One region of the Bradyrhizobium diazoefficiens genome, then DNA from elsewhere that is predicted to be linked to it. Evidence: predicted binding sites of a transcription regulator. Region 1 holds the regulator's gene; each other region holds the start of a gene.
The links. The regulator PhoB, encoded in region 1, activates phosphate uptake and scavenging genes when phosphate is short. The targets are predictions, from matches to a motif close to TGTCATNNANCTGTCAT.
Positions count from the first base shown of each region.

Region 1 (10,041 bases):
CAGGCCAGCGCGTATCAGCGCGGCTACCTGACCGCACCTTAGGTGATCCTTAGCTGCCCGTTGACTGCCCTTGGGCCTCCTCTTGGCCGCGGCCAGCGCCGGCGCGTCCCCCTCTTACAACAGGCGGGTGCGGTCCATAGATTGATTTCGACTTAAGGCGTGGCGGAACATTGTCCGGTCGAAATCATCAAAACTTCACGGCCCCTGCGCAGGATTGCCATGGAGATTCGCCTCTAGCTTGCCGCCGAAAGCGCCAAACCGTGCACCCTGAACCCGCAAACCTGCCTAAAATATTGAAGGCACGTGATTTTGTTCACATTGGCGAATTCCACTCCGCCTCAAAACGCGCTAGTGGAGGGGTGGGGGGCATGCGCGAGACCGGAGCCGGCGGTGAGGGTTCGTTGAGTGCCTGTGCGTCGTCCGCCTGTTCGCCGGCCACCCTGGCCGCTGAAGCGTTGTTCGAGGTCTAGATGCTGGAAGCCATACGCAGGGCGATGACGTTGCTGCGCCAGAAGCAAATCCTGCATAAGCTTGGAGTTGTGATCAGCGTCGCGGTCATCGGCATCGCTTGCTATGTGCTCTACCACATGCTGCGCGGCATCGACACGAACGAGGTGATCGAGGCGATCAAGAGCACCGAGCCGCGGCAGATTGCGATGGCCGCGCTGTTCGTCGCCGCGGGCTATTTCACACTGACGTTCTACGATCTGTTCGCCGTGCGCGCGATCGGCCATTCCCACGTGCCCTATCGCATCAATGCGCTCGCGGCTTTCACCAGCTATTCGATCGGCCACAATGTCGGCGCGAGCGTCTTCACCGGCGGCGCGGTGCGCTACCGCATCTATTCGGCTCATGGCCTGAACGCGATCGACGTCGCAAAAATCTGCTTCCTCGCCGGTCTCACCTTCTGGCTCGGCAATGCCGCCGTGCTCGGCCTCGGCATCTCCTATCATCCGGAGGCAGCCGCCTCGATCGACCAGCTTCCGCCCTGGCTGAACCGGACGTTTGCGATGATGATCCTCGCCGCACTGGTCGGCTACGTGGTCTGGGTCTGGACCCAGCCGCGGGCGGTCGGGCGCGGCCCCTGGACCGTGGTGCTGCCGGGCGGCCCGCTGACGCTGCTGCAGATCGCCATCGGCATCATCGATCTCGGCTTCTGCGCGCTCGCGATGTACGTGCTGGTCCCCGACGAACCCAATCTCGGCTTCGTCGTGGTCGCGGTCATCTTCGTCTCGGCGACGTTGCTCGGCTTCGCCAGCCATTCGCCTGGTGGGCTCGGGGTGTTCGACGCCGCCATGCTGGTCGGCCTCTGGCAGATGGACCGCGAGGAACTGCTCGGCGGCATGCTGCTGTTCCGGGTCCTGTATTATCTCTCGCCCTTCGTCATCTCTGTAATCTTGCTGACGTTTCGCGAGGTTATCATCGGCGCTCGATCCAAGCGCCTGCAACAGGCGGCGCTCAAGCTCGATCCAGGCCCACCGCCTGAAGCCGCTTATGTGAGAAAGCGCAGCGACAGCGGCGCCTGATCGGCGCCAAGGGACCGCAAAGGCGAACGCGAAGGCGAACGCAAAGGCAAAAAGGAGAAGCCCGCCCCGATGGCGATCGACGCTCCCTCGTCTCCCACGGTGCAGCCCTGGTCCGACCGGTTGCGGCACTCGACCATCATCCTGATCGCCGCCGCGCTGGCGCTGTCGGTCGTGGTCTCGCTCGGCGAATTGTCGGTGATGCGGGCCGCGACGGTGTTCCTGTGCATCGCAGCCGCCGCGCTGATCCCCTGGCGGCTGCATGATACCGCAGCCTCCCGCGAGGACACCCGCCGCGTCAATCCGGTCGAGAGCGCGGCAGTGGCCGCGGTCGTCGCCGGCATGCCGGATCCGGCCGTGCTGCTCGACCGCGCCGGCCGCGTCATCCATCTCAATGCCGCCGCCGCCCAGCTCGCGCCGGCGCTGCGCAAGAACGAGCTCGCCCAGTTCGCGCTGCGCTCGCCGGAGATCATCACGGCGCTGCGCGAGTCCATTGCGACCACCGAGCCGCGGCGCGCGACCTATCTCGATCATGTCCCGGTCGATCGCTGGATGGAGCTGATGATCACGCCGGTGCCGGTGCCGACCAATTTCGGCGGCGCCGACAAATGCATGCTGATGACCTTCCACGACCAGACGCCGCTGCGCCGGGTCGAGGAGATGCGCGCCGACTTCGTCGCCAATGCCAGCCACGAATTGCGCACGCCGCTGGCCGCGCTCTCCGGCTTCATCGACACGCTGCAGGGCCAGGCCAAGGACGATCCCAAGGCCCGTGAGCGCTTCCTCGGCATCATGCACAATCAGGCCACCCGCATGGCGCGCCTGATCGACGATTTGCTGTCGCTGTCGCGGGTGGAATTGTCGGCCCATGTCAGGCCGGATACCCTGGTCGACCTGCTGCCGATCATCTTCCAGGTCGCCGACGGGCTGGAGCCGCTGGCCCGGGAACGCCAGGTCGAGGTCGAGACCCATCTGCCTGAGACCCCGGTGATGATCGCGGGCGACCGCGAGGAGCTGCTGCGCCTGTTCGAAAACCTGATCGAGAACGCGCTCAAATACGGCGCCTCCGGTGGCCGCGTCATCGTGTCGCTGAACGCGACGCCGGCGATTGATGGAACTCAGGAAATCCGGGTCATGGTGCGCGATTTCGGCCCCGGCATCGCGCCCGAGCATCTGCCGCGCCTGACCGAGCGGTTCTACCGGGTGGACGTCGGCGACAGCCGCTCGCAGGGTGGAACCGGATTGGGATTATCGCTGGTGAAACATATTCTTAACCGTCACCGCGGCCGTCTTTTGATCGAAAGCGTGCCCAAGCAGGGCGCCACTTTTACCGCCTGTTTTCCCCAGGCTAAGACTTTAGTTTAGACCAAAAAACCAAGCGATTTCAGTCGCTTGACGGTGTCATCCGACTGTCACGAAACCTTCGTAAAAGCACAGCCGACCGCTCCTAAAGGGGCGGCGCGGGGAGCGCGATCGGGCGCTGATGGCGCTTCGCTCCCCTGTATGGAGACCAGCATGAATTTCATCAAAACGATCGTCGCTGCTGGCTTGGTCGCCGCAACGACGACGGCGGCCTTTGCTGCCGACATTACCGGTGCCGGCGCGACCTTCCCGTTCCCGATCTATTCGAAGTGGGCTGACGCCTACAAGAAGGAGACCGGCAACGGCCTGAACTACCAGTCGATCGGGTCCGGCGGCGGCATCAAGCAGATCCAGGCCAAGACCGTGACCTTCGGCGCCAGCGATGCGCCGCTCAAGGCCGAGCAGCTCGAGAAGGACGGCCTCGCGCAGTGGCCGATGGTGATGGGCGCCATCGTTCCCGTCGTCAACCTTGAGGGCGTCAAGCCCGGCGAGTTGGTGTTCAACGGCGAGACCCTTGCCAACATCTATCTCGGCAAGATCACCAAGTGGGACGACGCCGCGATCAAGAAGCTCAATCCGAACGTGAAGCTGCCGTCGGACGCGATTACCGTGGTCCGCCGCTCGGACGGTTCGGGCACCACCTTCAACTTCACCAACTACCTCTCCAAGGCCAGCGCGGACTGGAAGAGCAAGGTCGGCGAGGGCACCGCCGTCGAGTGGCCGGTTGGCGTCGGCGCCAAGGGCAACGAAGGCGTGTCGGGCAACATCAGCCAGACCAAGAACTCGATCGGTTACGTCGAGTACGCCTATGCCAAGCAGAACAAGCTGACCTACACCGGCCTCATCAACAAGGCTGGCAAGTCGGTGCAGCCGACCGTCGAAGCCTTCCAGGCGGCCGCTTCCAACGCCGACTGGGCCAAGGCTCCCGGCTACTACGTCATCTTGACCGACCAGCCCGGCGACAAGTCCTGGCCGATCACGGCTGCGACCTTCATCCTCATGCACAAGGAAGCCACCGACAAGGCGGCCTCGCAGGAAGCCATCAAGTTCTTCCGCTGGGCCTTCAAGAACGGCGGCAAGGCGGCTGAAGAGCTCGACTACATCCCGATGCCCGACAGCGTCGTCCAGCTGATCGAGAAGACCTGGGCTGCCGAGATCAAGAGCTAAGCTCTTTCTCTCCGGACGCGCTGCGGCCTCCAACGGCCGCATCGCGGACCGCACGACTTTTCGGCCCGGATCAGCATCGCGCTGCGTCCGGGGCGCGAAACCGACAACAAGCGTATACAAACGGGTACAGGGGATCGGCGTGGCAGAGATGGCCGTTCAGAGCGATATCGTCGACGACGCCGGACCATATGATCGCGCCAAGGCCTTGAGCGCGTTCAAGCTCGGCGATGTCACCTTCTACTGGATCACGCGGCTCAGCGCGATCTCGGTGCTCCTCATTCTCGGCGGCATCATTCTGTCGCTGATCGTCGGCGCCTTCCCGGCGATGAAGGAATACGGCTTCGCGTTCCTGTGGACCCAGCGTTGGGCGCCGTCGGCCGATCCGCCCGTGCTCGGTGCGCTCGGACCGATGTACGGCACGCTCGTCACCTCCTTCATCGCGATGCTGATCGCCATTCCGGTCGGTCTCGGCATTGCGATCTTCCTCACCGAGCTCTGCCCGCAATGGCTGCGCCGGCCGATCGGCATGGCGATCGAGCTCCTCGCCGGCATTCCCTCGATCATCTACGGCATGTGGGGCTTCTTCGTGTTGGGTCCGTTCCTGGCCAACACCTTCCAGCCCTTCATGATCAAGATTTTTGACGGCGTTCCCGTGCTGGGCGCGATCTTCGCTGGTCCGCCGTCCTATCTCAGCCTGTTCAACGCCGCACTGATCCTCGCGATCATGGTGCTGCCCTTCATCACCTCAATCTCGGTCGACGTGTTCAAGACTGTGCCGCCGGTGCTGAAAGAGGCCGCCTATGGCGTCGGCTGCACCACCTGGGAGGTCGTTCGCAGCGTGGTGATCCCCTACACCCGCGTCGGCATCATCGGCGGCGTCATGCTGGCGCTGGGCCGCGCGCTCGGCGAGACCATGGCGGTGACCTTCATCATCGGCAACTCGTTCCGCATCTCGTCATCGATCTTCTCGCCGGGCACTACGATCTCGGCGGCGATCGCATCCGAATTCGCCGAGAGCGACGGCCTGCACCAATCCGGCCTGATCCTGCTCGGCCTGCTGCTGTTCGTGCTGACGTTCTTCGTGCTCGCAGGCGCCAGGCTGATGCTGATGCGTCTGGAAAAGAAGGCGGGGAACTGACATGAACCCGATTTACGCACGCCGCCGCCGCAAGGACATCGTGATCCGCGGGCTTTGCTTTGGTGCCGCCGCCTTCGGCGTCACCTGGCTCGCGCTGATCCTGATCACGCTGCTCTACAACGGCGTGGCAGGTCTCAACCTCGATCTGTTCGTCACGGACACGCCGCCTCCGGGCTCGACTGAAGGCGGCCTGCGCAACGCCATCGTCGGCTCGCTGATCATGACCGTGATCGGCGTCGGCATCGGCGCGCCGCTCGGCCTGTTCGCCGGCACCTACCTCGCCGAGTACGGCCGCAACGACAAGCTGACCTCGGTGATCCGCTTCATCAACGACATCCTGCTGTCGGCGCCCTCGATCATCATCGGCCTCTTCATCTACGGCGCGGTGGTGGTGCCGATGCGCGGCTTCTCGGCGATCGCAGGCTCGCTCGCGCTCGCCGTCATCGTGATCCCGGTGGTGCTGCGCACGACCGAGGACATGCTGCTGCTGGTGCCGAACGCGCTGCGTGAGGCGGCGTCCGCCCTTGGCCTGCCGCGCTCGTTGGTGATCAAGCGGATCGCCTATCGTGCCGCGCGCTCCGGTCTCATCACCGGCGTGCTGCTCGCCACCGCCCGCGTCGCCGGCGAAACCGCGCCGCTGCTCTTCACCGCGCTGTCGAACCAGTTTTTCAGCCTCGGCCTGAACAAGACTATGGCGAACCTGCCGGTCACCATCAACAACTTCGTCCAGAGCCCCTATGCTTATTGGAAGCAGCTCGCCTGGAGCGGCGCGCTGCTGATTACGCTGACCGTGCTTGCCCTGAACATTGGCGCGCGCATTCTTGGCGCCGAGAGGACCGCAAAATGAGTGATCTTTCCGTATCGATGAGCGCGGCCGGTGGACTGCCGCAGGCGCCGGTTCTGCCGGAGGCGCCCGCCAAGGTGACGGTGCGCAACCTCAACTTCTATTACGGCGAGCACCACGCGCTGAAGAACATCAATCTGGCGCTCGGCACCAACCGCGTTACGGCCTTCATCGGCCCGTCGGGCTGCGGCAAGTCGACCCTGCTGCGTATCTTCAACCGGATGTACGACCTCTATCCGGGCCAGCGCGTCACCGGTCAGCTGATGCTCGACCAGACCAACATCCTCGACCCCAGGCTCGACCTCAATTTGCTGCGCGCCCGCGTCGGCATGGTGTTCCAGAAGCCGACGCCGTTCCCGATGACGATCTACGAGAATATCGCGTTCGGCATCCGTCTCTACGAGAAGATCTCGAAATCGGAGATGGACGACCGCGTCGAGAAGGCGCTGCGCGGCGGCGCGCTGTGGAACGAGGTCAAGGACAAGCTCAACGCCTCCGGCCTGTCGCTCTCCGGCGGCCAGCAGCAACGCCTCTGCATCGCCCGCACGGTCGCGGTGCGGCCCGAGGTGATCCTGTTCGACGAGCCCTGCTCGGCGCTGGACCCGATCTCGACCGCCAAGGTTGAGGAGCTGATCCAGGAGCTGTCCGAGAACTACACGATCGCGATCGTGACCCACAACATGCAGCAGGCGGCGCGCGTCTCCGACAAGACCGCCTTTATGTATCTCGGCGAGTTGATCGAGTTCGACGACACCAGCAAGATCTTCACGTCGCCGACCGACCGGCGTACGCAGGATTACATTACCGGCCGGTTCGGCTGAGGAGACGGGACATGGGTTCTGAACATACCGCAAAGGCCTTCGACACCGACCTCCAGGAACTCACTCGCCTGGTCGCCGAGATGGGCGGCATCGCCGAGCGCATGATCGTCGATTCCGTCGACGCGCTGATCCGCCGCGACGTCGCGCTCGGCCAGCGCGTCGTCACCATCGACGCCGAGCTCGACGCGCTCCAGAAGAAGATCGAGGAGCGCGCCGTGCTCACGATCGCCCGCCGCCAGCCGATGGCGGTGGACTTGCGCGAAATCGTCGGCGCCATGCGCGTCGCGACCGATCTCGAGCGCATCGGCGACCTCGCCAAGAACATGGGCAAGCGCGTCGCGGCGCTGGAGACGGATTTCCATCCGCTCAAGCTGTTCCGCGGCCTCGAGCACATGACCGACCTCGTACAGCAGCAGGTCAAGTCGGTGCTGGACGCCTATGCCGCGCATGATCTGCCGGCGGCGATGGCGGTGTGGAAGGGCGACGAGGAAGTCGACGCCATCTGCACCTCGCTGTTCCGCGAACTCCTCACCTACATGATGGAGGATCCGCGCAACATCTCGTTCTGCATCCATCTGATGTTCTGCGCCAAGAACATCGAGCGGATCGGCGACCACGCCACCAACATTGCCGAGACCGTGTTCTACATGATCGAAGGCCAGGCCATCACCGACAAGCGACCGAAGGGCGACATGACGACCTTCGCTACGACGGTCCCCAATACTTGAAATACTTGAATCCTTAAGGAGCGACGACCCCATGGGCGCACGCATTATGGTGGTTGAGGACGAGGAAGCTCTGACCGAGCTTCTCCGCTACAACCTCGAAGGCGACGGCTATGACGTCGAGACGGTGATGCGCGGCGACGACGCCGACACCCGCCTCAAGGAGCACATCCCCGATCTGATCGTGCTCGACTGGATGCTGCCGGGCCTGTCAGGCATCGAGCTGTGTCGCCGGCTGCGCGCGAGGTCCGACACCAAGCAGCTGCCGATCATCATGCTCACCGCGCGTGGCGAGGAGAGCGAGCGGGTGCGGGGCCTTGCGACCGGCGCCGACGATTACATCGTCAAGCCGTTCTCGGTGCCCGAGCTGCTGGCGCGCGTGAAGGGCCTGCTGCGGCGGGCGAGCCCCGAGCGGCTCGCTACCGTTTTGGCTTTCGGCGACATCGAGCTCGACCGCGAAAAGCGCCGCGTGGCGCGCTCGGGCCGGCCGATCGATCTCGGCCCGACCGAATATCGCCTGCTGGAGTTCTTCCTGGAGCACCCCGGCCGCGTGTTCTCGCGTGAGCAGCTGCTCGACAGCGTCTGGGGCCGCGACATCTATATCGACGAGCGCACTGTCGACGTCCATATCGGCCGTTTGCGCAAGCTGCTCAATCTCGGCCGCGAGCAGGACCCGATCCGCACCGTCCGCGGCGCGGGTTATGCGCTCGATGATCGATTCGCGAAGGCCGAGCAGGCGTAGTTGATTTAGCGAGCTATTGCCGCAACATCGGTGTCGTCCCGGACAAGCGTAAGCGTAGATCCGGGACCCATAACCACAGGACTTGTTGCGTGAAAAAGGTAGCTCCGAGTCCCCGTAACCACATCTTGCGGCGGTTGTGGGTCCCGGATCTGCGCGCGCTGTTGGCGCGCTTGTCCGGGACGACATCGGACGTGTTGAGCCGTCATCATGTAACGGATGCAATCAGCCAGATCAGCTAACTCAGCGCGGGCCCGGCTTCGCCGGCGCACGCCTGCGATCCGCTGCCGGCTGATACGCCACCCGTGAGTGCTGCGCGCAGTAGGGCAGCCCGGAGAGCGCCTTGCCGCCGCAGAAGAAGAAATCCGGGCTCGAGGGATCGCCGACCGGCCAGTGGCAGGTCGCCTCGTTCAATTCGAGCAGCGACAGCCGCTGGCTCATCGGCACCACGTTGTCGTAGGTGACCGGTTCAGCCTCGACCTCGACCTCGAAGGCCTGCGCCAGCGCGGTGTTGCCGCGCGCGATGGGCCTGCTCACCCGCATCATGTGCTGCGCGGGACGTGCCTTGCGCGGCCGCGGAGCTGCCGAAGACGGGCTCTTGGCGCGGCCGGACAGGCCGAGCCTGTGCACCTTGCCGATCACGGCGTTGCGGGTGACATTTCCAAGCTCAGCGGCGATCTGGCTGGCCGAAAGTCCGGCCTCCCAGAGCTTTTTCAGCTGCTCGACGCGATCATCCGACCAGGTCAAAACGGTCATTGCACCCTTTCCTTCGTCGCGCGCCTACCATCCTGGGGCCGCACAACGAATGCCTAAGCCTCGAAAAACCCGTGCCGCCAGAATCCCTTAAGGCTCGCCGGGCGCAATGAGACGCCCGAACGTTTACGCCGGTACATGAGGACTCTTGGGATCAGAACCGCTGCACGAGATGTCGTATCTGACAAGCCAAACGCTACAATATGGCGTGAGTCACGCGCAAGAGTCCGCCGACTCGCTTCCACATGTTCCGTGGCCAAAACTCCGCAAATCTGGCACCGCAAGACTACGGAATCAGCGTTTCGCGGGGCTTTCCGGGCGGCATTGACACTCGTGGCGCCAAGCATAAGATAGTCACGCGTGCCGCCCTTAAAAGGCGGCACGTTTCGTTTTCCGGACCAATGATGCGCTGCGCAACGCACGTTCAGGCCGTCCGAAACATCCAAAGAGATCATCATGGCCAACAGCGTAGCGCCGCATTTGCTCCCCGTTTTCGCCAGGACCGACATCGGTTTTGAGCGCGGTGAAGGCGTCTGGTTGATCGCAACCAATGGCGATCGCTATCTCGATTTCACTTCGGGCGTGGCGGTGAATGCGCTCGGCCATGCCCATCCCGCGCTGGTGAAAGCCCTTCAGGAGCAGGCCACAAAACTCTGGCACATGTCGAACCTGTTCCAGAGCCCGGACGGCGAGAAGCTTGCCGCGCGCCTGTGCAACGAGAGTTTTGCGGACTTGGTGTTCTTCTGCAATTCCGGCGCCGAGGCGCTGGAGGGCGTGATCAAGCTGGTCCGCCACCATCACTTCTCCAAGGGGCATCCGGAGCGCTATCGCATCATCACCTTCGAAGGTGCCTTCCACGGCCGCACGCTGGCGACGCTGGCTGCGACTGGCTCTGCAAAATATCTCGAAGGCTTTGGTCCGCCGATGGACGGCTTCGACCAGATCCCGCATGGCGACATCGAGGCCGTG
Region 1 covers NZ_CP067102.1:748,687-758,727, forward strand. Annotated here, with positions in the region: gene JJC00_RS03445 (GNAT family N-acetyltransferase) at 1-42, shown strand, start outside; gene JJC00_RS03450 (lysylphosphatidylglycerol synthase domain-containing protein) at 471-1,526, shown strand; gene JJC00_RS03455 (ATP-binding protein) at 1,596-2,888, shown strand; gene pstS (phosphate ABC transporter substrate-binding protein PstS) at 3,039-4,052, shown strand; gene pstC (phosphate ABC transporter permease subunit PstC) at 4,201-5,190, shown strand; gene pstA (phosphate ABC transporter permease PstA) at 5,192-6,037, shown strand; gene pstB (phosphate ABC transporter ATP-binding protein PstB) at 6,034-6,855, shown strand; gene phoU (phosphate signaling complex protein PhoU) at 6,867-7,583, shown strand; gene phoB (phosphate regulon transcriptional regulator PhoB) at 7,615-8,322, shown strand; gene JJC00_RS03490 (GcrA family cell cycle regulator) at 8,563-9,075, opposite strand; gene JJC00_RS03495 (aspartate aminotransferase family protein) at 9,529-10,041, shown strand, end outside.

Region 2 (10,041 bases), 650 kb from region 1:
CGGCCGGTGAAGCGGGCACCCAGCGGGTACTTGGCTTCGATGCCCTGCCACGGATCGTCCAGCAGCTGCTTCATGCCCAGCGAGATGCGATGCGTCTCGTGGTTGATCTTGATGATCTTGACCTTCACGGTCTGGCCGATCGAGAGCACTTCGGTCGGGTGGTTGACGCGGCGCCACGCGATGTCGGTGACGTGCAGCAGGCCGTCGATGCCGCCGAGGTCAACGAACGCACCGTAATCGGTGATGTTCTTGACCACGCCGTCGATGACCTGACCCTCTTCGAGGTTCTGCACCAGCTCCTGACGCTGCTCGGCGCGGGTCTCTTCGAGAACCGTGCGGCGGGAGACGACGATGTTGCCGCGGCGACGGTCCATCTTGAGGATCTGGAACGGCTGCGCGTTGTTCATCAGCGGCGCAACGTCGCGGATCGGACGGATGTCGACCTGCGAACGCGGCAGGAAGGCAACGGCGCCGTCGAGGTCGACGGTGAAGCCGCCCTTGACCTGGTTGAAGATGACGCCCGTGACCTTCTCGTTGTTCTGGAACGCCTTCTCCAGCTTGCCCCAGCTCTCCTCGCGGCGCGCCTTGTCGCGCGACAGCACGGCTTCGCCGAGGGCGTTTTCGATGCGATCGAGGAACACTTCCACCTCGTCGCCAACCTTGATCTCGCTCTCACGGCCGGGGCCGGAAAATTCGCGCAGCGCAACGCGGCCTTCGGTCTTCAGGCCGACGTCGATGACGGCCATGTCCTTTTCAATTGCAACCACCTTGCCCTTGACGACCGAGCTCTCCTGCAGGTTGCCACCTGCGAAGGACTCGTCGAGCATCGCGGCGAAATCGTCGCGCGACGGGCTATAGGTATCAGCGGAAATCGAAGCCATTTGTTCTCCAGTTGCGGATGTCTTGCCGGCCGTTGGGTTTTTGGGCGTATCGGACGCGCAGTGTCGGAAGGTCCACAAAACCTTCGAGCGACCGCTCGCTGCTCCGGTCTGCGACCAGAATTGCGGAAGCGGGCCGGCTGAGGCCCGCACGTTCGATACGTGGAAAATCTGTTGTCCGGAGCCTGGATCGCAGCGGCCCCCAACAGGGACCGAGAGTATCGACCTCAAAGAGCGGGAGCGGGCACTTCCTCCAATGACGGCTGCGGCTTAACCCCGCGACCGGCCCGCTCGGACAGCCTCGATAATGTCGATGGCGGCCCGGACTCCGCCTTCTATATCCAGTTGGGAGTTATCTAGCAAGTAAGCATCCGGGGCCGGTTTCAAAGGCGCAATCGGCCTGTTCTTGTCGCGTTCGTCGCGCTGGATGATGTCGGCGAGGACGGCCGCCTCATCCGCCTGCTCGCCCCGCGCCCTCGCCTCCATGGTGCGGCGGCGGGCGCGGACTCTTGGGTCAGCCACGACGAAAATCTTCACGTCGGCATCGGGACAGATCACGGTTCCAATGTCCCGGCCATCCAGCACCGCGCCGGGCGGACCGGCGGCGAATTGCCGCTGGAAATTGAGCAGGACCTCGCGAACCCTGGGAATCGCCGAAACGATGGAGGCGCCTTCGCCGGCCGTCTGGGTCTTGAGGGCCGGATTGCCGAACTTTTCGGGATCGAGTTCCAGCGCAGCCTGCACTGCGGCCGCCTCGTCCCGGAGATCATGGCCGGACTCCATCAGGGCGTAGGCAACCGCACGATAGATCACGCCGGTATCGAGGTGACGATAGCCGTAATGATGGGCCAGGCGCTTGCCGAGCGTGCCCTTGCCCGAGGCCGCGGGCCCATCGATGGCGATGATCATGTCACTCAAACCTTGACTGGGTGGGGTCCGCGGGCGCGCCGCAACGGCTGCTCTTCGGTAAAAATGTTGCGAGACGCGAACTCGGCGGGACTCGAGAATGTCAGATATTCGCGCATCGCGTCAGACGGAGAAGACGTGGTGAACCATGGTTCAGCAAGGCGCCGCGCCGGATCGCAGACCCACGCCGGCACCCGGCCGAGGCGACGTTGCTTTGCCAGATATTCGGCGATTGCGCCGACTAGGGCGTCGAGCCGGTCATTCTGCGTTAGCGCGGGCTCGTCCTCGATCGTCTCGTATTGAGCTCGGTCCGTCGCGGCGAGATCGAACGTGTCGAGGAATTCAGCCAACGTCGAGTCCTGCGGCGCACCGGCGCAGATGCGATCGACGGCTTCAGCGAGGGTATTTGGGCGCATCGGTTCCTCCCCCCAGGTCCATGTTCTTCAGCAAGAAGCGCTGCTTCTCCGAGGAAGCAGCGCTTACCGGAAAATACCGGCCGAGCAGCGCGATGGCTTCCTCCACCGTCGAGATTCCAACCACCTTCATCAAGTTCAAGATATCCAACCGTTCCGTCTCTCCGCGAACGGGATCCGTGATCCGGAATGCCTTCAGCTTCAACGCAAGAAGATATGCAGCGGAGGGCACCGAGACCTCAAGCCCTGACGGCGTGCCATCGCGCGGGAAGGTACCAAATTCGAGATGATCTGCAGCGCGGTCGGCGAGCGGACTGAGATGGAATACGACCTGATCGTTGAACCAGTCGGCACTCCAACCGTTCCTTGCGGCTATTTCGGCTGTTGTCTTCTCCAACCAGTCCGGCAGCGGACGCTCGAGCTTCGAGACGTCGACATCCTCGGTCGCGAAGCGGAAATTGCTGGCAAGCATGAGGGCGGAGCCGCCATAGACCGCGATCTGAAGCTTGGTTCCGGCATCGGCCGCAGCACGGCCGATCGAATCGAAGGCATCCAGCAGGGCGTCGCGATCGAAGGCTGCGCTCATGGCCGCGGCCTCATGAAAAATCGGCCCCCAGCGACCGCATCATCGGAATGAAGTCCGGGAAACTGGTGGCGATGAAGGCGGTGTCGTCGACCGTCACCGGCTGATCGGACGCGCAGCCCATCACCAGCGCCGACATCGCGATGCGGTGGTCCATATGCGTGGCGACAGTGGCGCCGCCGGGGACGTGGCCGCGACCCTCGACGATCAGATCGTCGCCGGAAACAGTGACCTTCACGCCATTGACGCGGAGCATGTCCGCGGTGGCCTCGAGCCGATCGGATTCCTTGACGCGCAGCTCCTGCAGGCCGCGCATGATGGTCGCGCCTTCGGCGAACGAAGCCGCGACCGCCAGCACCAGATATTCGTCGATCATCGAGGGCGCGCGTTCCGGCGGCACCTCGACACCGCGCAGTTTTGACGCGCGCACGCGCAAGCGCGCCATCGGCTCACCGGCGTCACCGCGCACTTCGCTTTCCTCGATGGAAGCGCCCATTTCACGCAGCGTCGTGAAAAGGCCGGTGCGCAGCGGATTGGTCATCACGTCGGAAAGAACGACATCGGAGCCCTCGACGATCAGTGCCGCAACGACCGGAAATGCCGCTGAAGACGGATCGGCCGGCACGATGACGGTGGCACCATGCAGCTCGGGCTGGCCGACCAGCGTGATGCGGCGGCCGTGAGCCCCCTCGTCGACCGAGGTGATGTCGGCGCCAAAATGCTTCAGCATCAGCTCGGTGTGGTCGCGGCTGGCCTCGCTCTCGATCACGGTCGTGGTGCCCGGCGCCGACAGGCCCGCCAGCAGCACCGCCGACTTGATCTGGGCCGAGGCAACCGGGGTCTTGTAGGTAATCGGCAGCGGATCGCGCGCGCCCTGGACGGTCAGCGGCAGCCGGCCGCCCTCGCCTCCGGAAACAACCTTCGCCCCCATCTTTTCAAGCGGATCGAGGATCCGGCGCATCGGGCGGCTGCGCAGCGAGGCATCGCCGTCGAACACCGCCGAGATCGGGCAGCCTGCGACGGCGCCCATGACCAGCCGACAACCGGTGCCGGAGTTGCCGAAATCCAGCGCCGCCTTCGGCTCGGCGAAGCCTCCGACGCCCACGCCGTTAACCTTCCAGGCAAAATCGCCGGTGCGCTCGACCTTGGCGCCAAGGGCCTGCATGGATTTGGCGGTGTTGAGGACGTCTTCACCCTCGAGGAGGCCCGAAATCCGGGTCTCGCCAACGGCGAGCGCCCCCAGGATCAGGGCACGGTGGGAAATCGACTTGTCCCCGGGCACCCGTACTTTCCCGGTCAGGGGGCCGCTGGCGCGCGACTGCAGCGGCGTGGGCTTGTCGGAATAGGTCAAGATTGTGTCCTCGAATGCGCCTTGCAGGGCTGGGGGCAGGTACCACATGGTCTCCCCGCCGTCACCGGCATGTCTTTCTCTCGTAATGCGCTATTGACAGCGGGCCGCCAACTAGCCAAGTGAAACACCGCTTTTCAGACATTCCAGGATTCCTCTGCCGTGGCCAAGTCCGAACTCGGAACCAAACGTATTTGCCCGACGACGGGCAAGAAATTCTATGATCTCAACAAGAACCCGGTGATCTCGCCCTATACCGGCGAAGTTGTGCCGATCGCACCCGTGGCGCCGGCGCGTATGCCGCGCGGCGCCGAAGCCCGCCACGCTGCAGCAGCCGCCGACACCACGCCGGAGCCGGCGGAGGTCGAGGAGGTCTCGCTGGAGGAGGCCGATGCCGAGGAGAACACCGGCAAGGTCAAGGCCGTCGTCCCCGAATCCGAGGACGATATCGAGGTCGACGAGACCCTCGACGGCGACGATGACGATGATTCGACCTTCATTGCCGACGAAGAAGAAGGCGATGAGGACGTGACCGACATCATTGGTGATGTCGGAGGCGATGAAGAGACTTGAGATCAGCCCTGATCTGTGAAAAAGGGTGCACCGCGCGAGTCACCAGGCTCGCCGGTCGGGACTGATCCGAAAGGATCGTCCCAGGACTTAAGGGGCCATAGCTCAGCTGGGAGAGCGCTTGCATGGCATGCAAGAGGTCGGCGGTTCGATCCCGCCTGGCTCCACCACGCTTCGCCCTTCGGGCTACGCGTGGCGCAGCCACGGGGAGCCTGAAGGGCGAAGCGTGGTGTCCGGCGAAGCCCGTAGGGCGAAGACGGACGGTTTGATACTCCCACCCCTTCCTTCCCCCGCGCGAGCCGTCGATGTGGTACGTCTACATCATTCGCAGCATCGAGTTCCCCGACCAGGAATACATCGGCGCCACGGAAGATCTGAAGCGACGGCTTCCGGAGCACAACGCCGGCAAGTCCGCTCACACCGCAAAGTTCAAGCCATGGAAGCTGGTTTGGTACTGCGCCTTCCCTGATAAAATGAAGGCCTTGGCGTTCGAGACTTATCTCAAGTCACACTCGGGCCGCGCTTTCTCGAAGAAGCGGCTCTGCTGATCCCCCTACTCCCCAATCACCGCATTCAACCGGTCGCGCAGCGCGACGATCTCGTCCTTCATCGCGACCAGCTCCGACACCGAGCAATCCGACGCGGCCAGGATCGACTGCGGGACGGTGCGTGCCTTGTCTTTCAGCGCGTGCCCCTGCGGCGTCAGCGCGATCAGGACCTGACGCTCGTCCTCGCTGGAGCGCGTGCGCTTGACGAGGTGCGCGGCTTCGAGCCGCTTGAGCAGCGGCGTCAGCGTGCCCGAATCGAGAAACAGCTTTTCGCCGATATCCCTAAGCGGCACGTCGTCGCGCTCCCACAGCACCAGCATTACCAGATATTGCGGATAGGTCAGGCCGAACCGATCGAGCAGCGGCTTGTAGACGCGGTTGAAGGCGTGCGCGGCTGAATAGACGGCGAAACAGATCTGGTTGTCGAGACGTTGCGGATCCAGGGTCGATAATTTCCGGGCCATAGAGAAATCTCACGAGATTGACCCGCATTGTGGGACCGGGCGGGCCGACATTCAATTGCGAACAATTAAATGTGAGGCATGCAAAATTCGATTGCGCGCAATCTAATTGTTGCGATAGAGATTTCACCCCAACCCGAAGACCCCTGAGGAGACGAAAATGTCCGTGAACGTCCTCTACAAGACCAGCGCAAAAGCCACCGGCGGCCGTGACGGCCGTGCTGCGACCCTCGACGGCGCGCTCGACGTCAAGCTCACCACGCCGAAAGAGCTCGGCGGTGGCGGCGGCGCCGGCAACAATCCCGAGCAGCTGTTTGCGGCCGGCTATGCCGCCTGCTTCATCGGCGCGATGAAGTTCGTGTCCTCGCAGGGCGGCCCGAAGGTCCCCGCCGACGCCTCCGTGACCTCGACCGTCGGCATCGGCCCGCGCTCGGCCGGCGGTTTCGGTCTCGACATCGATCTCGCCGTCTCGCTGCCGGGCCTGTCCCGCGCCGACGCCGAGGCGCTGGTCGAGAAGGCGCACCAGGTGTGCCCGTACTCCAACGCGACGCGCGGCAATGTCGACGTTCGCCTGACGGTCGTCTGATCTGACGGTGGATTGGCTGGCCCGGGATCCCCCTTGGGCCGGCCGCTTCCGCTCGATTTGCCATGCTGCGGGATTGCCGCCTGCGCTGCATGACGCTCTACGCGACAAGCCATTGCTGGCTTGGACGAACCTCGCTAGGCCTGTGGTCAAATATCGACACAGGGGAAGCGAAGGCATGACTGAAGCCGCAACCGGCGCAATGAGCGGACTGCGCGTCATCGATCTCACGCGCGTGCTCGGCGGCCCCTACTGCACCCAGATCCTCGCCGACCATGGCGCCGACATCATCAAGGTCGAGCCGCCGGCCGGCGACGAGGTGCGCGACTGGGGTCCTCCCTTCCACGAGGAAGACGCGGCCTATTTCGTCGGCATCAACCGCAACAAGCGCTCGATCGGCCTCGACCTCGCCTCCGAGGGCGGCCGTGTCGTGCTGCTCAAGATGCTGGAGACGGCCGACGTCCTGATCGAGAATTTCAAGCCGGGCACGCTGGAGAAATGGGGCATCGGCAACGATGCGCTCAGCCAGAAATATCCGCGCCTCGTGCATTGCCGGATCTGCGGCTTCGGCGCCGACGGTCCGCGCGGCGGCAATCCCGGCTATGACGCCATCATCCAGGCCATGACCGGCATGATCGCGGCGACCGGTTCGCCCGAGAGCGGTCCGATGCGGATCGGCGTGCCGCTGGTCGACATCACCACCGGTCTTTACGCGGCGATCGGCATCCTGATGGCGCTGTCGGAGCGGCAGCGCTCAGGGCTTGGCCAGTTCCTGGAGACGACGCTATACGAGACCGGGCTTGCCATCATGCATCCGCACACCGCGAATTATTTCATGCATGGCAAGCCGCCGGGGCTCACCGGCAACGAGCATCCCAACCTCGTGCCCTACGCGATCTTCCCGACCAAGACCGACAACATCTTCATCGGCGTCGGCAATGACGGCACCTTCCGCAAGCTCGCCAAGGAGATCGGCAAGCCCGAGCTCGGCACCGATCCGCGCTTTGCCCGCAACAAGGACCGCATCGCCAATCGCGACGCGCTGCGCGCCGAGCTTGCCGCGGTGTTCAGCCAGCACGAGGCCGAGCCGTTGTGCAATCGGCTGCTCGCCGCGGGCCTGCCCGCAGGCCCCGTGCAGAAGATCGACCAGGCGTTGACCAACCCGCACACGATCGCGCGCGGCGACGTCATCGAGAAGGACTGGTACAAGGGCGTAGCCTCGCCGATCCGACTCGATCGCAGCAAGCCGAGCCTGCGCCGCCTGCCGCCGAAGTTCAGCCAGCACTCCCAGGAGGTGCTGGGCGAGTTCGGCTACTCAAAGGCGGAGATCGACGCGATGGTCGAAAAGGGCGTGGTCTGCGGGCCCGAGCGCAAGCGCTAGGTGGTGCGCTCCCTCTGCCGCCTGCGGGAGAGGTTTAGTGAGGTCGGCCAATGCCGCAGTGCGGCGCGGGCACGCATGTGCGCATGTGCACTGCGAACGGGGAAGCTGCCCCAGCGCGCCTTCGCCTATTTGACGACTTCCCTTTTAGCAGCGCTTGCTGCTTTCGTTTCGGCCGCATACACAGTCATGTGAACGTCATATGGCGCTGCTAGCGCAAGCGATCTTTTTGACGGCCAAGGGACGGCTAAGGGACGGCTAAGGGAGGTTTACTTGATGGCTCTTCGACATTTTGGGGCGGCTGCCGCTGTTGCAATCGCGGTTGGCATGACGGCTTCGCCGGCACTGGCCGTGACTGAAATCCAGTGGTGGCACGCGATGACGGGCGCCAACAACGACGTCATCGTCAAGCTCGCCAACGACTTCAATGCGTCGCAGAGCGACTACAAGGTCATCCCGACCTACAAGGGCAGCTATCCCGACACCATGAACGCCGGCATCGCGGCCTTCCGCGCCGGCAACGCCCCGCACATCATGCAGGTGTTCGAAGTCGGCACCGCGACCATGATGGCCGCGACCGGCGCCGTGAAGCCGGTCTACAAGCTGATGGCGGACGCCGGCGAGAAGTTCGATCCGAAGAACTACCTGTCCGCGATCACCGGCTACTATTCGACCTCGAAGGGCGAGATGCTGTCCTTTCCCTTCAACTCGTCGTCGACCGTGATGTGGGTCAACCTCGACGAGCTCAAGAAGGTCAACGCCGAGATCCCGAAGACCTGGCCCGAAGTGTTCGCGGTCGCCAAGAAGCTGCACGACAACGGCCATCCGACCTGCGGCTTCTCCAACTCCTGGGTCACCTGGGTCAATCTCGAGCAGCTCTCCGCCTGGCACAACGTGCCGCTCGCGAGCAAGGCGAACGGCCTTGACGGCTTCGACACCAAGCTCGAGTTCAACGCGCCGCTGCAAGAGAAGCATCTCGAGAAGCTGGTCGAGCTGCAGAAGGACAAGACCTATGACTACGCCGGCCGCACCAACCAGGGCGAAGGCCGCTTCACCTCGGGTGAGTGCGCGATCTACCTGACCTCGTCGGCCTTCTTCGGCAACGTCAAGGCACAGGCCAAGTTCAACTTCACCGCCGCGCCGATGCCGTATTATCCCGACGTCAAGGGCGCGCCGCAGAACTCGATCATCGGCGGTGCTTCGCTCTGGGTCATGGGCGGCAAGTCGGCCGACGAATACAAGGGCGTCGCCAAATTCCTGACCTTCCTCTCGGACACCGATCGTCAGGTCTACATCCACAAGGCCTCGGGCTATCTGCCGATCACCAAGGCGGCCTATGAAAAGGCCAAGGCCGAGGGCTTCTACAAGGACCAGCCCTATCTGGAGACCCCGCTGCTCGAGCTGACCAACAAGGAGCCGACCGAGAACTCGCGCGGCCTGCGCCTCGGCAACATGGTTCAGCTGCGTGACGTCTGGGCGGAAGAGATCGAGCAGGCGCTGGCCGGCAAGAAGACCGCCAAGCAGGCGCTGGATGCCTCCGTCGAGCGCGGCAACACGATGCTGCGCCAGTTCGAAAAGACCGCCGTGAAATAAGGCGAAGGCTCCGGTGGGCCGCACGACGAGCGGCCCGCCGGCGCCACCCCATCATGCAAAAGCAAGCGATTTTCCAATCAAAGCTGCTGCCTTATGCGCTGGTTGCGCCGCAACTCGCGATCGTTCTGATTTTCTTCTACTGGCCGGCCGTGCAGGCCGTCATCCAGTCCTTCCTGCTGCAGGACGCCTTCGGCCTCTCGACGAGCTTCGTCTGGTTCGAGAATTACGTCGAACTGTTCGGTGACCCCGCCTATTTCGAGACGATCGTCCGAACCTTCGTCTTCTCGTTTGCGATCGCTGCCTCCTCGCTCTCGGTGGCTTTGCTGCTCGCGGTGATGGCGGACAAGCCGCTGCGCGGCGGCGCGGTCTACCGCACGCTGCTGATCTGGCCCTATGCCGTGGCGCCGCCCGTGGTCGGCGTGCTCTGGGTCTTCATGCTGCACCCCTCGCTCGGCGTGCTCTCGCGCTATCTGCGCGCTGCCGGCATCGAATGGAATCCGCTGCTCGACGGCGACCAGGCCGCGACGCTGGTCATCCTCGCCGCCGCCTGGAAGCAGATCTCCTATAATTTCCTGTTCTTCCTCGCGGGGCTCGCGAGCATTCCGAAGAGCGTGCTCGAGGCCGCCGCGATCGACGGCGCGCGCCCGATGCGCCGGTTCTGGACCGTGACCTTCCCGCTGCTGTCGCCGACCATCTTCTTCCTGCTGGTCGTCAACATCGTCTACGCCTTCTTCGACACCTTCGGCATCATCGACACCATGACCCGCGGCGGTCCCGGCA
Region 2 covers NZ_CP067102.1:102,395-112,435, forward strand. Annotated here, with positions in the region: gene rpsA (30S ribosomal protein S1) at 1-881, opposite strand, end outside; gene cmk ((d)CMP kinase) at 1,149-1,787, opposite strand; gene JJC00_RS00445 (hypothetical protein) at 1,793-2,134, opposite strand; gene JJC00_RS00450 (hypothetical protein) at 2,178-2,783, opposite strand; gene aroA (3-phosphoshikimate 1-carboxyvinyltransferase) at 2,794-4,179, opposite strand; gene JJC00_RS00460 (TIGR02300 family protein) at 4,291-4,701, shown strand; tRNA gene JJC00_RS00465 (tRNA-Ala) at 4,793-4,868, shown strand; gene JJC00_RS00470 (GIY-YIG nuclease family protein) at 5,004-5,246, shown strand; gene JJC00_RS00475 (MarR family winged helix-turn-helix transcriptional regulator) at 5,252-5,710, opposite strand; gene JJC00_RS00480 (organic hydroperoxide resistance protein) at 5,868-6,293, shown strand; gene JJC00_RS00485 (CaiB/BaiF CoA transferase family protein) at 6,469-7,671, shown strand; gene ugpB (sn-glycerol-3-phosphate ABC transporter substrate-binding protein UgpB) at 7,945-9,261, shown strand; gene ugpA (sn-glycerol-3-phosphate ABC transporter permease UgpA) at 9,315-10,041, shown strand, end outside.
Region 2: a site for PhoB is predicted at 7,854-7,870, ahead of ugpB (sn-glycerol-3-phosphate ABC transporter substrate-binding protein UgpB). Genes of this name have one in related genera too.

Region 3 (10,041 bases), 1.3 Mb from region 1:
CCTCGTTGATCGGAAATTCGGCGAGCGTCACGCCCATGGCACGAAAGCCCTGGCGCATCGCCGGGGTCGCATCGTCGTGCGAGAGCATCCGCACCTCGGCGGTGCGGGCGGCAGTAGCGAGCCGGGCGATCGAAGGCGGAACATCGGCTGCGCGCGAGACAATATGCGCGACGAGCTTGTCGAACTCTTCGCTCGACAGCCCCGTGCGCTCCACCATGCGGTTGCGCTTGCGCGGATTGGAGATGTCGGCAACGACCCCGTCCATGTGGTCGTTGAAGGCGAACAGGTCGACGCGCCCCTCGGCGAGCCATTGGCCGATCTCGGCCTCGGCGTCGAGATTGTAGGTCTCGTGCCGCAGGTGAAAGCGGGTGTCGGCGGCGAAATGCGGACGCTGCCGCTCGATCGCCTCGAGCAGACGCCTTGCATTGTCGCCGCTGCGCAGGCCCGGCTCCCACGACCAGGTCGTGGCGTGGAACACCGTGGTGATGCCGTTGCTGATGACCTGGCGATCGGTGTCGGCCAGCGCGACGTCGATCGGGAAATCGACGCCGGCGCGCGGCATCATCTGCCGTTCGAAGGCGTCGCCGTGCAGATCGACGATGCCCGGCAGCACCAGCAGGTTGCGCGCATCGATCGCCAGCCGCGCGCGGCCGCGCGATGCATCGATCTGCGCGATGTCGGTGCCCGATACTGCAAGGGAGGTTTCGGCGAGCTCGGAGCCGATCAGGGTCCGGCCACCCTCGATGAAAATGTCTGTCACGCGACCGCGCTTCGTTTGCTGGCAGAGGAACCTGCCCCTGCTTCGTATGCCGTCAGGAAATCTTCAATCGAGAGCTTGCGGAAATTTGGCAGCGCTTCACGCAATTTGTCGTGATCCCAGTCCCACCATGCCAGCCTGGCAAGCCGTCCGGCAGCCTCTTCCGAGAACCGGCGCCGCACGATGCGCGCCGGATTGCCGGCGACGATGGTATAGGCCGGCACGTCCTTGGTGACGATGGCGCCGGCCGCGATCACCGCGCCGGTGCCGATGTTGCGGCCCGGCAGCACGATGGCGCCATGGCCGATCCAGACGTCATGGCCGATATGGACGTGATGCTGGCGCCGCCAGTCGAAGAAATCGGTGTCGTCGCTCTCGCCCGGAAAGTAGGCGCTGGAGCGGTAGGTGAAGTGCGCCTGCGTAGCGCGATGCATCGGATGATTGCCCGGATTGATTCGCGTCATCGCCGCGATCGAGCAGAACCTTCCGATGGTGGTGTAGGTGATCTGTGCGTCGTTGACGACGTAGGAGTAATCGCCCATCGTCACTTCGTGCAGGATGGTGCGCGCGCCGACCTCGGTATAGGCGCCGAGCCTGGTCTCGTGCAGCTTCGCCATGGGATCGATGGTCGGTTGGACCGAAAGCACCTTGGCCATGCTGCATCCAAGAATTCGAGGGCGGCCGCCCGTCATCGAGCGGCTTGATGACAATGTCATGACGACGCGATGACAGGGGACGAAGTGCGTAGGATCGCCGCACCGCGGTCCACGTGTCACACAAGTGTCAAGCGCCAGCGTTAGCGGTGGGTCCCAGCTACTCTGGAGCCCTGCATGCTGGTGGTGGAAGGTCTGACGTGCCGCTTCGGCGCAAAAGCCGCGGTGGACGACGCTTCGTTTCAAATCTCCCCCGGCGGCTTCGTCGGTGTGATCGGGCGCTCCGGCGCCGGCAAGTCGACGCTGTTGCGGACCATCAACCGTCTGGTGACGCCGACCCAGGGCCGTATCCTGTTCGACGGCCTCGACGTCACCGCGCTGCGCGGCAAGGAGCTGCGGCAGTGGCGGGCGCGATCTGCGATGATCTTCCAGCAGTTCAACCTGGTCGGCCGGCTCGACGTGCTGACCAATGTCCTGATGGGACGCCTTGCCACGATGCCGGCCTGGCGCTCGTTGTCGCAGATCTGGCCCGAGCAGGACAAGGCATTGGCCATGTCGGCGCTCGAGCAGTTCGACATCGCTTCGCTCGCCGCCCAGCGCGCCGACCAGCTCTCCGGCGGCCAGCAGCAGCGCGTGGCGATTGCCCGCGCCCTGGTGCAGCAGCCCGACATCATTCTTGCCGACGAGCCGATCGCTTCGCTCGATCCGCGCAACACCAAGATCGTTATGGATGCGCTGCTGCGCATCAACAAGCACTTCGGCATCACCGTGATCTGCAATCTGCATTCGCTCGATCTCGCGCGCAGCTATTGTGATCGCTTGATCGGCATGGCGCAGGGCCGCGTGGTGTTCGACGGCGCGCCGTCCGCGCTGACCGACCTTGTCGCGCGTGAGCTCTACGATCTCGAAGCCGCCGACGTCATGGGCGGCACTCCTGCTCCGATGCCCGAGGGCGTCCCGGCGCTCGGAACGGCGGCCGCCGCCTGAGCCCGCGTCGCACCTGTTGAATGTCCTATTTTGCGTCAACCGACCCCAACCGATGAAGAGGGTATCATGATCACTCGCAGACTGGTTCTTGCCGGCGCCGCCGCGCTCGCGTTCACGACTTCGGCCTCGGCCGAGGACTGGAAAGCCAAATATCCCGAACTGACCTTCGCGGTCATTCCGGCGGAAAACGCCTCGGGCGTTACCGAGCGCTGGGCGCCGTTCATGAGCTATCTCTCCAAGGAGTTGGGCGTGAAGGTCACGCTGCGCATCGCCAACGACTACGCCGCGGTCATCGAAGGCCAGCGCGCCGGCAACATTCACATTGCGAGCTACGGCTCGGCCTCGTTCGCCCGCGCCCGCCTGACCGGTGTCAAGACCGACGCCTTCGCCAACGACATCAACGCCGACGGCTCGACCGGCTACTATTCGGTGTTCTTCGTCAAGGCGAACAGCCCGTACAAGAAGGTCGACGATCTCAAGGGCAAGAACCTCGGCCTCGTCGACCCGAACTCGACCTCGGGCAACAACGTGCCGCGCTTCGAACTCGACAAGATGGGCATCCCGGATGCCGACACCTATTTCAGCAAGGTCGTCTTCACCGGCAGTCATGAGAACGCGATCCTGGCACTGGCGCAGGGCACGGTGGATGTCGCCGCCAACCAGTGGACCAGCGATGATGATTCGACGCTGGCGCAGATGCTGACCAAGGGCATGCTGAAGAATGCCGACGGTTCGCCGATGAAGAAGGACGATTTCCGCATCATCCACAAGTCGGCGCCGATCATCAACGGCCCCTACGCCTACAACTCCGACCTGCCGGAAGAGGCCAAGGCGGCGATCGCCAAGGCGTTCTTCGACGCGCCGGCCAAGGACAAGGCTGCCTTCGACCGCCTCCAGGACGGCCAGAAGAAGGGTTTTCATCCCGCCACCACCAAGGACTGGGATGGCACGATCGAGCTGATCAAGTTCGTCGATGCACTGCGTAAGAAGAAGGCGTCCTGAGTTTTTGGGACGACGCACTGGAGCCGGGTCGATGGACCCGGCTCTTTCTCTTTTGACGGGTCCTCTTTGACCAATGACCATCGCGGTTTCGATCCTTCCCGAGCAGCAACTGGCGACGCTCAATGCCGCTTACAGCCAAGCGGTTGCGCGCAGGCGTTGGCGTCTGCTGTTCGGAGCCGCGGTGTTCGCCGCGGCGCTGCTTCTCGCCGCGGTCGGCGCGGAGGTGAACCTACGCACGCTCTTCACCCATTTCGGCAACTTCGTCAGCTATTTCGACCGCATCCTCACGCTCGACGGCGGCCAGCGCGTCTGGACCGATGTTGGCGAGTGGCTCTGGGGCTGGCGCAAATGGCTGAAGATGCTGGGTGAGACCCTGCTGATCAGCTATGTGGGGACGCTGACTGGCGCCGCCTTTGCTTTTTGCCTGAATTTCTTTGCCGCCGAGAATACATCGCCGTCGCCATGGCTGCGCTTCGTGGTGCTCCGCCTGCTTGAATTCGCGCGTACCGTCCCAGGCATCGTCTTCGCACTGATCTTCGTCATCGCCTTCGGCCTCGGGCCGATGGCGGGCGTGCTGGCGATTGCGATCCACTCGACGGGCGCGCTCGGCAAGCTGTTCTCGGAGATCGTCGAGAATGCCGACATGAAGCCGGTCGAAGGCATCCGCTCGACCGGCGCGAGCTGGCTGTCCTGCATGCGCTTTGCCATCGTGCCGCAAGTGACCGCGGGCTATGCCAGCTACGCACTGCTGCGCTTCGAGATCAATGTCCGCGAAGCTTCTGTCATGGGCTTCGTGGGTGCCGGCGGTATCGGCCAGGAGCTCGTCGTTGCCATCCGCAAATTCTATTACTCCGACGTCAGCGCCATCCTGCTCATGATCATCGTCACCGTCTTCATCATCGACATCTCGACCGGATGGCTGCGTGGCCGCTTGTTCGGCAAGGAGGCGCGGACGTGACGATTGGGCCGCAGAAGGTCGATACCGCCGAGATTCGCGCACGTTATCCCGATGTGTTCGAGCGGCCGGCCTCGGCGCGGCTTGCGACGCCGGCGATGATCGTTGCGGCGCTTGGCATCTTCATGTACGGCCTGGTCGATCTCGACTTCTCGCCGTCGCGCTTCGCCGCTGGCCTCAGCCAGCTTGGCTGGATCAGCATGATGATGATCCCGCCCGATCCCGGCACGTCGCTGCCGATCTATCTGAAGGCGCTGGGCGAGACCCTCTCGATTGCGTTGCTGGGCACCACCCTGGCCGCCATCTTCGCGCTGCCGGTGAGCCTGCTTGCGGCGCGCAATGTCGTGCCGAACATTCTCCGCTTCCCCGTGCGCCGTTTCCTCGATTCGATCCGCGGCGTCGATACGCTGATCTGGGCGCTGGTGTGGATCAATGTGGTCGGGCTCGGCCCGTTCGCTGGCGTGCTCGCGATCGCGGTGTCGGATTTCGGCGCGTTCGGCAAGCTGTTCTCGGAGGCGATCGAAGGCGCCGACCAGAAGCAGGTCGAGGGCATCCGCGCCTCCGGCGGCAGCGCGCTGCACGAGATCCGGTTCGGCCTGATGCCGCAGGTGCTGCCCGTGATCGCGGGCCAGGTGCTCTATTTCATCGAATCCAACACGCGCTCGGCTACCATCATCGGCATCGTCGGCGCCGGCGGCATCGGTCTTCAGCTCGCCGAGCAGATCCGCGTGCTGGAATGGCAGAAGGTGTCGTTCCTGATCCTGATGATTCTGGTCGCGGTCGCCGCGATCGACTTCATCTCGGGCAAGCTGCGGTTTGCGATCATCGGCAGGCGCGCTGTGGCCTGATCAAAGGTGCGAACTCTCTTCCCTTCTCCCCTTGTTGTGGGAGAAGGTGGCCCTACGGTTCCACCAAAAACTCCACCCGCTCCGCCGCGAAGCGCGAGTGCTTGGTCACCAGCGGCTTGCCGTCGAGATCGAGGTCCGTCGCATCGACCACCAGGATCGGCCGCCCCAGCGGCAGGTCGAGCCGCGCGGCGTCGGTCGCATCGACGATGCCGGCGGTGATCCGGGTCGCGCCGCGGCGATAATCGCGGATCCCGTAATGCTCGAGCATCTTCGTCATCGAGCGCGTCGCGGCGAACACCGTGCCTGCGCCCGGAAACCGCTCCGCCGACAGCCAGGTGGTGGAGACGCAGATCGGAGTGCGGTCGGCGAGACGTATCGCCTCGATCCGCACCAGCGGTGCGCCGGTCTTCAATCCCAGTTCCCGCGCGAGCTCGCGGCTCGCGACATCTTCTGACGCCGCGATCATCCGGCCATGCGGCTCGCGGCCCTCGGCGCCGACGATCTCGGAGAAGCGCGTGCGCGAGCGCAGCGGATAGGCGAGCTTCTGCGCCTCGACATAGGTTCCGCTGCCGCGCTCGGCGCGCACGATACCGCGTTCGGCAAGCGCCGCCAGCGCACGCCGTACGGTGTGGCGATTGACCCGGTAGGTCTCGGCGATCTCCATCTCGCCCGGCAATTTGTCGCCTGCGGCAAAACGGCCGTCGGCGATGCCGCGCTCGATGCCGTCGGCAACGAGGCGCCACAGCGCGACGCCCGAAGAGGCGGTGTCCTGCATGCTCATGTCGGTGGCCAGCCTAGCCCGAAAATCACAGCTTTGTCACGAAACAGTCATGGCGTTTCCGTATCAAGTTGTCTACTATCATAGACAACTTGAATTCGGCAAGGTCGGTAAGATTCGGTGACCCAGCACAACACGCAGCAAGCCCAGCGCCAGGCCGCCATGGCCGTGCTGGCGCACGCGGAGGCAGGCGAGATCGCCGCCCGCCTCCGCACGATCCCCTTGCCCGGCCATCAGGATCTGCGCGAACCGGAGAACGGCCTGGTGATGCTGCGCGGCCGGGTCGGCGGCGACGGTGCGCCGTTCAATCTCGGCGAGGCCACGGTGTCGCGCGCGGCGGTGCGGCTTGCGAGCGGCGAGGTCGGCTTCGGCTACACGCTCGGGCGCGACGGCGAGAAGGCTCGGCTGATTGCCTTGTGCGACGCGCTGGTGCAGTCGCGCGATTTTGGCGGACTGGTGGAGCGCGACGTTATCGCGCCGTTGCGTGAGCAGCTTATGATTCGGCGCAAGCAGGCGGCGGAAGAGACCGCAGCGACGAAGGTTGATTTCTACACCATGGTGCGCGGTGAGGGGTGAGGCCATGACCACGATTGCGGAACTGCCCCCGGGGTTCGTCGACAAAGTGTTGTCGGCGCAATCGACTTTTCGCTCGGTGATGGACGCGATGGCGCGGCCGGGCTCGGTCCAGCGCATCGTGCCGATGGCGGGAACGCCCGCGACGATGATGCGCGGCACCGCTGCGATCGCGCTGACGCTGTTCGACCATGACACGCCGCTCTGGCTCGATGCGCGGATGTCGGAAAGCTCCGACGTCCTGAAATGGCTCAAGTTCCACACCGGCGGGCCGGTGATCCAGGATTCCTCGATCGCAGCCTTTGCGCTGATCAGCGACGGCGGCGCGCTGCCCTCGCTCGAGCGCTTCGCGCTCGGCACCAACGAATATCCGGATCGTTCGACCACGGTGATCATTCAGGTCGACAGCCTGGACACAGGCCGCAGCTTCGAGCTGCGCGGCCCCGGCATCGACGGCATCGCAACGCTGCAGGCGTCGATCAAACCGTTCGACCTGTTCGAACGCCTGCGGTTCAACGAGACGCTGTTTCCTCGCGGCATCGACGTGGTTCTGGTCGCCGATGATGCCATGGTCGCGATTCCGCGCACCACGCGTGTCATGAGCAAGGGAGGCTAGAGGCATGTATGTCGCAGTCAAAGGCGGCGAACGCGCCATCGAGAACGCCCATCGCCTGCTCGCCAATGCGCGGCGCGGCGATCAAAGCGTGCCGGAAATCTCCTTCGACCAGATCTCGGAGCAACTCGGCCTCGCCGTCGATCGCGTCATGAGCGAGGGCTCGCTCTATGACCGTGAGCTTGCTGCGCTGGCGATCAAGCAGGCGCGCGGCGATTTGATCGAGGCGATCTTCCTCGTTCGCGCTTTCCGCGCCACCTTGCCGCGCTTCGGCGCCAGCGAGCCGGTCGACACCGGCGCCATGCGGGTGCGGCGGCGGGTGTCCTCGACCTTCAAGGACATTCCCGGTGGCCAGATCCTCGGGCCCACCTTCGACTACACCCATCGCCTGCTCGATCCCTCGCTGGCCGAAGGTTTTGTGCCGGAAGCGCCGGCTGTGACCGAAGCCTCGACGGCGCCGACGCCGCGCGTGACCGACATCCTGGGCCGCGACGGGTTGATCGAAACCTCGCCGCAGGCCGACGACGGCGCCAGCATCGGCGATCTCACCCGCGAGCCGCTGAACTTTCCCGCGGACCGCGATTTGCGCCTGCAAAATCTCGCACGCGGCGACGAAGGCTTCCTGCTGGCGATGGGCTATTCCACCCAGCGCGGCTACGGCCGCAACCATCCCTTCGCCGGCGAGATCCGCTTCGGCGAGGTCGAGGTGGAGTTCGCTGCCGAAGACGTCGGCTTTGCCGTGCCGCTCGGCTCGATCGAACTGACGGAGTGCCAGATGGTCAACCAGTTCAAGGGCTCGGCAACGGAAGCGCCGTGCTTCACCCGCGGTTATGGCCTTGCCTTCGGCCAGAGCGAGCGCAAGACCATGTCGATGGCGCTGGTCGATCGCGCGCTACGCGCCCGCGAGCTCGGTGAAGAGGTTGGGGCCCCGGCGCAAGATGAAGAATTCGTGTTGTCGCATTCGGACAACGTCCAAGCGACCGGCTTCGTCGAGCATCTGAAGCTGCCGCATTATGTCGACTTCCAGTCCGAGCTCGGCCTGCTGCGCAAGCTCCGCAGGGAGTTTGCCGAAGCCTCGAGCGAGGCCAATGCGCCCGATGCCATGAAGGAGGCCGCGGAATGAACGCGCCCGCCTACAATTTTGCCTATCTCGACGAGCAGACCAAGCGGATGATCCGCCGCGCGATCCTGAAGGCGATCGCGATCCCCGGCTATCAGGTGCCGTTCGCCAGCCGCGAGATGCCGATGCCCTATGGCTGGGGCACCGGCGGCGTGCAGGTGACCGCCGCGATCCTGGGGCCGCAGGATGTGCTGAAGGTGATCGACCAGGGTTCGGACGACACCACCAACGCGATCTCGATCCGCAAATTCTTCGCCAAGACCGCCGGCGTCGCGACCACGACGTCGACGGACGAGGCCACCGTGATCCAGACCCGCCACCGCATTCCCGAGACGTCGCTGCACGGAAACCAGGTGCTGGTCTATCAGGTGCCGATCCCGGAACCCCTGCGCTTCCTCGAGCCGCGCGAGACGGAGACGCGGCGCATGCACGCGCTCGCCGAATACGGCCTGATGCATGTGAAGCTCTACGAGGACATCGCCCGCTTCGGTCACATCGCGACCGCCTACGCCTATCCGGTGAAGGTGAATGCGCGCTACGTGATGGACCCGTCGCCGACGCCGAAATTCGACAATCCCAAGATGGACAATTGCCCGGCGCTGCAATTGTTCGGCGCCGGCCGCGAGAAGCGCATCTATGCGATCCCGCCCTACACCCAGGTGGTGTCGCTCGATTTCGAGGACCACCCGTTCGAGCCCTACCGCTTCAACGCGCCCTGTGCGCTGTGCGCCGCCGAAAATTCCTACCTCGACGAGATCGTCACCGACGACAAGGGCAGCCGCATGTTCGTCTGCTCGGACACCGACTATTGCGAGGGACGTCAGGCTGCCGGTCATCACGGTGCCCTGAGTGCTGCGCCCTACAAGGACAAGGCGCAGGGAGGAGCAAATGGCTGATCAGGATCTGCTCGAAACCGATCAGCCGTTGCTGGTCGCGGAAAGCCTCAGCAAGTCCTACGGCCGCATCGCCGCCTGCCGTGACGTGTCGTTCTCGCTCTATCCCGGCGAGGTGCTGGCGATCGTCGGCGAATCCGGCTCCGGCAAGTCGACGCTGCTGCAGCTCCTGTCAGGCCAGCTCGCGGCAAGCGGCGGGCAGGTGTCGTACCGGATGCGCGACGGCGTCACCCGTGATCTCGCTGCGCTTGGCGAGGCCGAGCGGCGGCTCTTGTTCCGCACCGACTGGGGTTTCGTGCACCAGGATCCGGCGCAGGGCCTGCGCATGGCGGTCTCGGCGGGCGCCAATGTCGGCGAGCGGTTGATGGCCGTGGGCTGGAACCACTACGGCCGCATTCGCGAATCCGCCTCCGACTGGCTCACGCGCGTCGAGATCGACGTCGCGCGTATCGATGATGCGCCACGCACCTATTCTGGCGGCATGCGCCAGCGCCTCCAGATCGCGCGCAACCTCGTCACCGGGCCGCGGCTGGTGTTCATGGACGAGCCGACCGGCGGGCTCGATGTTTCAGTCCAGGCCCGCCTGCTCGATCTCCTGCGCAATCTCGTCGCCGAATTGCATCTGGCCGTCGTCATCGTCACCCACGATCTCGCGGTCGCGCGCCTGTTGTCGCATCGCGTGATGGTGATGAAGGGCGGCCGCGTCATCGAGACCGGTCTGACCGACCAGGTGCTGGACGATCCGCGCGAGCCCTACACCCAGCTCCTCGTCTCCTCGATTCTGCCGCCATAAGCTTTTCAGCATGAGTTTACCGATGACCGCCATGATCGACATCGCCGACGCCAACAAGACCTTCACGAT
Region 3 covers NZ_CP067102.1:7,535,045-7,545,085, reverse strand. Annotated here, with positions in the region: gene JJC00_RS35205 (alpha-D-ribose 1-methylphosphonate 5-triphosphate diphosphatase) at 1-760, opposite strand, end outside; gene JJC00_RS35200 (chloramphenicol acetyltransferase) at 757-1,413, opposite strand; gene phnC (phosphonate ABC transporter ATP-binding protein) at 1,588-2,397, shown strand; gene phnD (phosphonate ABC transporter substrate-binding protein) at 2,464-3,399, shown strand; gene phnE (phosphonate ABC transporter, permease protein PhnE) at 3,473-4,357, shown strand; gene phnE (phosphonate ABC transporter, permease protein PhnE) at 4,360-5,202, shown strand; gene phnF (phosphonate metabolism transcriptional regulator PhnF) at 5,255-5,983, opposite strand; gene phnG (phosphonate C-P lyase system protein PhnG) at 6,143-6,556, shown strand; gene phnH (phosphonate C-P lyase system protein PhnH) at 6,561-7,169, shown strand; gene JJC00_RS35160 (carbon-phosphorus lyase complex subunit PhnI) at 7,174-8,289, shown strand; gene JJC00_RS35155 (alpha-D-ribose 1-methylphosphonate 5-phosphate C-P-lyase PhnJ) at 8,286-9,182, shown strand; gene phnK (phosphonate C-P lyase system protein PhnK) at 9,175-9,972, shown strand; gene phnL (phosphonate C-P lyase system protein PhnL) at 9,995-10,041, shown strand, end outside.
Region 3: a site for PhoB is predicted at 6,018-6,034, ahead of phnF (phosphonate metabolism transcriptional regulator PhnF). Genes of this name have one in related genera too.